3 regions of the Hydrogenophaga sp. FG152 genome follow, and region 2 is predicted to be linked to each of the others. Evidence: riboswitches for the same ligand, from Rfam matches in the RefSeq annotation. Region 2 holds a riboswitch; each other region holds the start of a gene.
What was found. Region 2 has a riboswitch for glycine ahead of gcvT (glycine cleavage system aminomethyltransferase GcvT). Riboswitches for the same ligand answer to the same signal wherever they lie in the genome.
Positions count from the first base shown of each region.

Region 1: another riboswitch for glycine. It lies ahead of ACODTB_RS16310 (penicillin-binding protein 1A); the one in region 2 lies ahead of gcvT (glycine cleavage system aminomethyltransferase GcvT).
Region 3: another riboswitch for glycine. It lies ahead of ACODTB_RS02860 (D-amino acid dehydrogenase); the one in region 2 lies ahead of gcvT (glycine cleavage system aminomethyltransferase GcvT).

Region 1 covers NZ_JBMDKH010000013.1:76,369-78,627, forward strand. The annotation lists gene ACODTB_RS16300 (ParD-like family protein) at 1-178, shown strand, start outside; gene map (type I methionyl aminopeptidase) at 178-969, shown strand; glycine riboswitch at 999-1,088, shown strand; gene ACODTB_RS16310 (penicillin-binding protein 1A) at 1,217-2,259, shown strand, end outside.
Region 2 covers NZ_JBMDKH010000008.1:112,819-115,077, reverse strand. The annotation lists gene gcvT (glycine cleavage system aminomethyltransferase GcvT) at 1-847, opposite strand, end outside; glycine riboswitch at 853-957, opposite strand; glycine riboswitch at 970-1,084, opposite strand; gene ACODTB_RS11705 (hypothetical protein) at 1,116-1,619, opposite strand; gene ACODTB_RS11700 (electron transfer flavoprotein-ubiquinone oxidoreductase) at 1,736-2,259, opposite strand, start outside.
Region 3 covers NZ_JBMDKH010000002.1:13,467-15,725, forward strand. The annotation lists gene ACODTB_RS02850 (M20 aminoacylase family protein) at 1-30, shown strand, start outside; gene ACODTB_RS02855 (Bug family tripartite tricarboxylate transporter substrate binding protein) at 48-1,040, shown strand; glycine riboswitch at 1,048-1,142, shown strand; gene ACODTB_RS02860 (D-amino acid dehydrogenase) at 1,308-2,259, shown strand, end outside.

The DNA of each region.
Region 1 (2,259 bases), on a different contig from region 2:
TGCGCAGGCCGAACACTGGATGCGGGTCGGCATGCTGACCGAGCTTCACCCGGAGCTGGACCACCGGGAGATCTGTCAGCTGCTGGTGCGGGCGGAGCTCTCGGGGGGCCTGGACATCACCGTGGCGGCCGCGACCCCAGCGGGCAAGGCCCGCACAGCCCCAGCGGGCCAGCGCTAGTGGCTCGCGGCATCACCATCAAGTCGGCCGAGGACATTGAGATGGCGCGGCGCGCCGGCAGGCTGGCCGCGGAGGTGCTCGGCATGATCGAGCCCCACGTCGTCCCCGGGGTCAGCACGGAGACGCTGGACCGGATCTGCCACGACCACATCGTGAATGTCCAGGGCGCCACCCCGGCCAACCTGGGGTACCACGGGTATCCCAAAACGATCCTCACCTCCGTCAATCAGGTGGTCTGCCACGGCATCCCCTCGCCCGACAAGCTGCTGAAGAAGGGCGACATCATCAACATCGATGTGGCCGTCAACAAGGATGGCTGGTTCGGCGACACCAGCCGCATGTACTTCGTCGGCACACCCAACGTGCTGGCCCGGCGTCTGGTGGAGACCACCTATGAAGCCCTGCTGGCCGGCATCCGGCAGGTCAGGCCAGGCGCGACGCTGGGGGACATTGGCCATGCCATCCAGTCCGTCGCCCATCGAGAGCACTTCAGCGTGGTGCGCGAGTACTGCGGGCATGGCATTGGCCGGATCTACCACGAAGAACCGAACGTGCTTCACCATGGCCGGCGCGGCGAGGGGCTCAGGCTGGAGCCGGGGATGGTCTTCACCATCGAACCCATGCTCAACGCGGGCCAGCGCGAGACCCGGACCCTGGCCGATGGGTGGACCGTCGTGACCAAAGACCGCTCCCTGTCCGCCCAGTGGGAACACATGGTGGCCGTCACGCCCGAGGGGCACGAGGTGCTCACGCCCTGGCCAGGTGGCACGGGTGCCCACGCACCGGTGTGACGCCCGGGTTTTGACCCTCTGATAGACTGCGACGCTCTGCGGGAGAGCGAGGCGGGTCACGCCTCCGCCGAAGGCGCAAACTCCCATGATCGCTCAGGCCACCGGACCGCAGACACATTTCGCCGACTGGAGAGAGGCCGAGCCGCACCGCGCGCGCACCGGCACACCGAAGGGGCAGACTGCCGACGCAGTCGAAACTCTCAGGTAAAAGGACAGGGGGAGAGGCGCTTTCACCCGAGCCTTGCCCATGTTCCCCTTTCGAACCCCCTTCGCGGTCCGGTTCTTCGCCGCGCTGGCCCTTGGCCTGTGCGTCGGCGTTGCCCTCGGCGCCGCTCATGCCTTGCACCGCCTGTGGCAGCAGCTGCCCGAGGTCGGTCACCTGGCCCACTACGAACCGATGCTGCCCATGCGCATCCACGCCAGGGACGGCAGCCTGCTCGCCGAGTACGGCGAAGAACGGCGGGAGTTCGTGCCGATCGAGCGCATCCCGTTGCGCATGCAGCAGGCCTTGCTGGCCATCGAGGATGCGCGGTTCCATGAACACGGGGCGGTGGACTACGCGGGCCTCGTGCGCGCGGCGCTCGGCAACCTTGTGGCCGGTGGGCATGCGCAAGGTGGCAGCACCATCTCCATGCAGGTCGCGCGGGTCTTCTTCCTGAGCCGGGAGAAGACCTACCGGCGCAAGATCATGGAGATCATGCTGGCCTACAAGCTCGAGTCGGTCTACAGCAAGAACAAGATTCTGGAGCTGTACATGAACCAGATCTACCTGGGCGAACGGGCCTACGGTTTCGCGGCGGCCGCATCGGTCTACTTCGACAAGACGCTCGACCAGCTCAGCGTCGCCGAGGCGGCCATGCTGGCCGGCTTGCCCAAGGCGCCCTCCGCCTACAACCCGGTCGCCAACCGCGAGCGCGCCACCGTTCGCCAGCAGCACATTCTCAAGCGCATGCGCGAGTTGGGCTACCTCGATGAGCAGGCCTATGAGCAGGCCCGCGCCGAGCCCTTGACCCTGGCGCTGAACCACCCGTCGACCGACCCGGCATCGGCCTACGCGGTCGAACAGGTTCGCAAGATGCTGGTGGAGCGCTATGGGGACGAGGCCTACTCGCGGGGCCTGGATGTGACCACCACCATCCGCGTGGCCGAGCAGCGCGCCGCCACCCATGCCTTGCGCGCCGGCCTGTTGAATGCACAACACCAGCGCGGCCCTGCGGGGCCGGAAGGCCATCTGAAGCAAGCCGTGCAGGCCGACGACCTGGCCGGCATCCGCCGGGCCCTCGCGCCCTA
Region 2 (2,259 bases):
CGGTGCGGCGCACTTTCTGCATGGCCCAGTTGAGCCCGGCTTCCACCGGGGTGGTGGTGGTGTCGATGTCGTTGCCGTAGAGGCACAGGCCGGCTTCGAGGCGCAGCGAGTTGCGCGCGCCCAGGCCGATGGGCATCACTTCAGGCTGGGCCAGCAGGGTGCGCACGAACTGGTCGGCGCGGTCGCCGGGCAGGGAGATCTCGAAGCCGTCTTCGCCGGTGTAGCCGCTGCGGGTGATGAAGAGGTCGGCGCCGTGCCAGTTGAAGGGCGAACCGGTCATGAAGACCAGTTTTTCGACGCCGGGCACGAGGCGCCGCAGCACGTCCACCGCCAGCGGGCCCTGCAGCGCGAGCAGGGCGCGGTCGGGCAGGGGGATGACCTCGCAGCGCGAGCCGATCCGCGCCTGGATGTGCGCGATGTCACCAGCCTTGCAGGCGCCGTTGACGATGACGAAGAGGTCGTGCCCGCGGTTGACGAACATGAGGTCGTCGATGATGCCGCCCTCGTCGTTGAGCAGCAGGCCGTAGCGCTGCTTGCCCACGCCGAGATCGATCACGTCCACCGGCATGAGCGTCTCGAAGGCGGCGGGGGCGTCGGGCCCGACCAGGCGCAGCTGGCCCATGTGCGAGACGTCGAACAGGCCGGCGGCCTTGCGGGTGTGGTGGTGTTCGGCCATGAGACCGGTGGGGTACTGCACCGGCATGTCGTAACCGGCGAAGGGCACCATGCGGGCGCCCAGTTCGACGTGGAGCTTGTGCAGCGGGGTCTGGAGAAGCGGGGCGGCAGCGGGCACGGCAAAGGCTTTCAGGCAAGGGGGCAGGCCCCGGTGGGGCGAAACACGGTTCATCCGTGCGCTGCCCCACTGTCCGCTTTACCTGAGAGATTCACGCGGGCGATGCCGCGCTTGCTCCTTCGGTGGGCCGCTTCGAGGAGCGGCCTCTCTCCAGGGGGGTACACCGGCCTCGCGGCCCGTGTTTGCCAGTCCTTTTGCCTGAGCGTTCAGAGCACCCGGTGTGCGGTGCCGCCTGCGCCTTCGGCGAGCCTTCTCCGGGGACCGGATCGGCTTCTCTCCTGACCCGGCGAGTGTATCGCACGGCGCCATGCCGGCCGGTGTTTCAGGGCGTTTCCAGGGCCGATTCGGGCAGCAGGCGGGCCAGCCGCTCGCGGATGCCGTCGGCGCGTTCACTGCCGGCCAGGCGCTCCACGTCGGCCGTCATGGCCCGGCTGACGGCCAGCATGTCGCCCACGTCGCGCGCTGCGCGCAGGGCGTCGCGGTAGCGCTGGGCCATGGCCTTGTCGCGCGGGGCGAACATGCGCTCGCTCAGGTCGAACAGGTACATGCGCGCGCTGGCGAGCGAGCGTGGGCCGGAGAAGGCGTCGGCGGAGACGGTGGGCGGGGTGTTGGCCGGTGTGAGGAGCGGCGGCGGCGCTTCGTCCACAAGGTAGCCGCGCGAGATCAGGTCGGCCGCGAGGGTGGGCCCCTGGCCCTCGAACAGGGCGAACAGTTCGGCATCGGGTTTGCGGCCATCGGCCAGCAGCAACAGGGCGCGCTCGCGCTGCGCGAGTTGGCGTTGCCCGGGGCGCAGCTCGGCGCGGCCCTTCTGGGTCTTGTTCAGCATGGCATCTCGGCGTCGTTCACGGAGCCTGCACTGTGGACAGCCCATGTGACGGCGCGGTGAATACCGGGCATGAAAAAGCCGCCCGCAGGCGGCTTTTCAGGAAAGGGTGATTTCGCTCACATGCCGGCGTAGTTCGGACCGCCGCCGCCTTCGGGCGTGACCCAGACGATGTTCTGCGTCGGGTCCTTGATGTCGCAGGTCTTGCAGTGCACGCAGTTCTGCGCGTTGATCTGCAGGCGGTCGGTGTTGTCGGGGTTCTTCACGAACTCGTACACGCCGGCCGGGCAGTAGCGGGCTTCGGGGCCGGCGTACTTGGCGAGGTTGATCTTCACCGGCACGCTGGCGTCTTTCAGCGTGAGGTGGGCCGGCTGGTGCTCTTCGTGGTTGGTGTTGCTGACGAAGACGCTGCCCAGGCGGTCGAAGGTGAGCTTGCCGTCGGGCTTGGGGTAGACGATCTGCTCGCACTCGGCGGCCGGCTTGAGGTAGAGGTGGTCGGCCTTCTCGCGGTGCAGCGACCACGGCGGGGCCTTGAAGCCCAGGCGGGGCAGCAGCCAGTGTTCGATGCCGACCATGAGGCCGCCGACGATGTTGCCGTACTTGAACCAGGACTTGAAGTTGCGCGAGGCGTCCAGCTCTTCGC
Region 3 (2,259 bases), on a different contig from region 2:
TTGCTTTCCACCCCTTTTCCCCACCCCTGACTCCACTGGAGACTCTCATGAACAGCCGCTACAAGACCTTGATGGCCGGTGCCGCCATCGCATTGGCCACCCTTTCAGGCATGGCCCAGGCCCAGAGCTACCCGACCCGCCCGGTGACCCTGCTGGTGCCGTACCCGGCGGGTGGCTTGTCCGACGTGATTGCCCGCTCCGTCAACAACACACTGGGCAAGCAACTGGGCCAACCGGTGGTGATCGAGAACCTGGGTGGTGCCAGCGGATCGATCGCTGCTCAGAGGGTGCTCAACGGTGCCAGCGACGGCTATCAGTTGTTCCAGGGTTCACCCAACGAACTCATCCTGGCTCCTCTGGCGATCGCATCCATCAAATTCAAGAGTGAGGACTTTCGTCTGGTGCAGATGATCGCCACCGCACAGATCGCCTTCCTGGCCCGCAAGGACCTGCCCGTCAGCAACGTGGACGAGTTCCTGGAGCATGCGCGCAAGTCGGCGCAGCAGGGCCGCCCCCTGACCTATGCAAGTGTCGGCCCGGGCTCCTTCTACCATTTGCTCGGCGAGCACCTGTCCAAAGTCACCGGCATTCCGATGACCCATGTGCCTTACAAAGGTGCGGCACCGGCCGAGCAGGACCTGATGGCCAGCCAGGTGGATTTTTTCCTGGCGCCCTATGGCAAGAAGTACGACGAGATGCACAAGCAGGGCCGCGTCAAAGTGCTGGCCATGCTCAACAACGAGCGACTGGAGAGCGTGAAGAACTACCCGGCCATCAGCGAGAGCAAGCAACTCAAGGATTTCACTTTCAACATCTGGACCGGTTACTTCGTGAAGAAGGACACCCCGGAACCGGTGGTGATCGCGCTGCACAAGGCCATCACCGAAACGCTGGGTGATCCGGGCGTGCACCAGGCACTCGAAGCCAACAGCCAGCTGCTGGCCAAACCCCTGCCACTTGCGGCGGTGGACAAGGCCTATGCCGACGGCATCAGCCAGTTCCGCGCGATTGCCAAGTCCATTCAGCTGCAAGCGCAGTAAGCTCCAACCCTGTCGATCGGGAGAGACTGGCTTGCATGTGAAGCCGGCGCCGAAGGAGCAACCGCCCCGGAAACTCTCAGGCAAAAGGACCGGTCGACACGCATCGCACTCTGAAGAGTGGCCGGGATTCGTCCCCCGGCCCACCGCAGGAGCAAGCCGGCCCACGCGCTGGTGAATCTCTCAGGTCTCAAACAGAGGGGGTCATGGCCCGCACACGGTGTGCGGGCCATGCTTTCCCTGTCTGACGGCTTTGAACGCGAGATTCACATGGCACACCTCATCGTCATCGGCGGCGGCATCACGGGCGTCACCAGCGCCTATGCCCTGGCCCGCCAGGGTCATCAAGTCACCCTCATCGAAAAGCACCGCTACGCGGGCATGGAGACCAGTCATGCCAACGGCGGGCAACTCTCCGCTTCCAATGCCGAGGTCTGGACCCATCCCTCCACCTTGATCAAGGGCCTGAAGTGGATGTTCAAGGCCGACGCCCCCTTGCTGTTGAACCCCAGGCCCAGCTGGCACAAGCTCAGCTGGTTCGCCGAGTTTGCGGCTTCCATGTCCAGGTACCGCGACAACACCGTGGCCACCACGCGCCTGGCCATTGCCGCGCGGGAGCATTTGTTCGGCTGGGCCCAGGACGAGGGCATCGAGTTCGATTTGAAACAGCGCGGCATCCTGCACATCTATCGAAGCCGGGCCAGCTTCGAGCATGCGAGCCAGGTGTCGCGGCTGCTGGCGCAAGGTGGCCTGACCCGTCGGGCCGTCACACCCGATGAAATGCGCGCCATCGAACCCACTCTCAGAGGCGAATTCTTCGGAGGCTGGTACACCGAGAGCGACAGCACGGGCGACATCCACAAGTTCACCCATGGCCTGGGTCTGGCCTGTGCCCGCTTGGGCGTGAAATTCATGACCGCTCAGGCAGTGGCACGCGTGTGGAGCACCGGAAAAAGCGTGCGGGTCCTGCTGGCCAGCGGGGATGAGGTGGATGCGGACGGGGTGGTGATCTGCGCAGGCGTGCGCAGCCGCGCCCTGGGCGCCCAGCTTGGCGACCGGCTCAACGTCTACCCGGTCAAGGGCTACTCCATCACCGTCATGCTCGAAGACGAACAGAGTCAGGCCGCCGCGCCCCAGGTGAGCCTGCTGGACGACGCGACCAAGCTCGTCACCAGCCGCCTGGGGTTGGACCGCTTCCGAGTGGCCGGCACGGCCGAGTTCA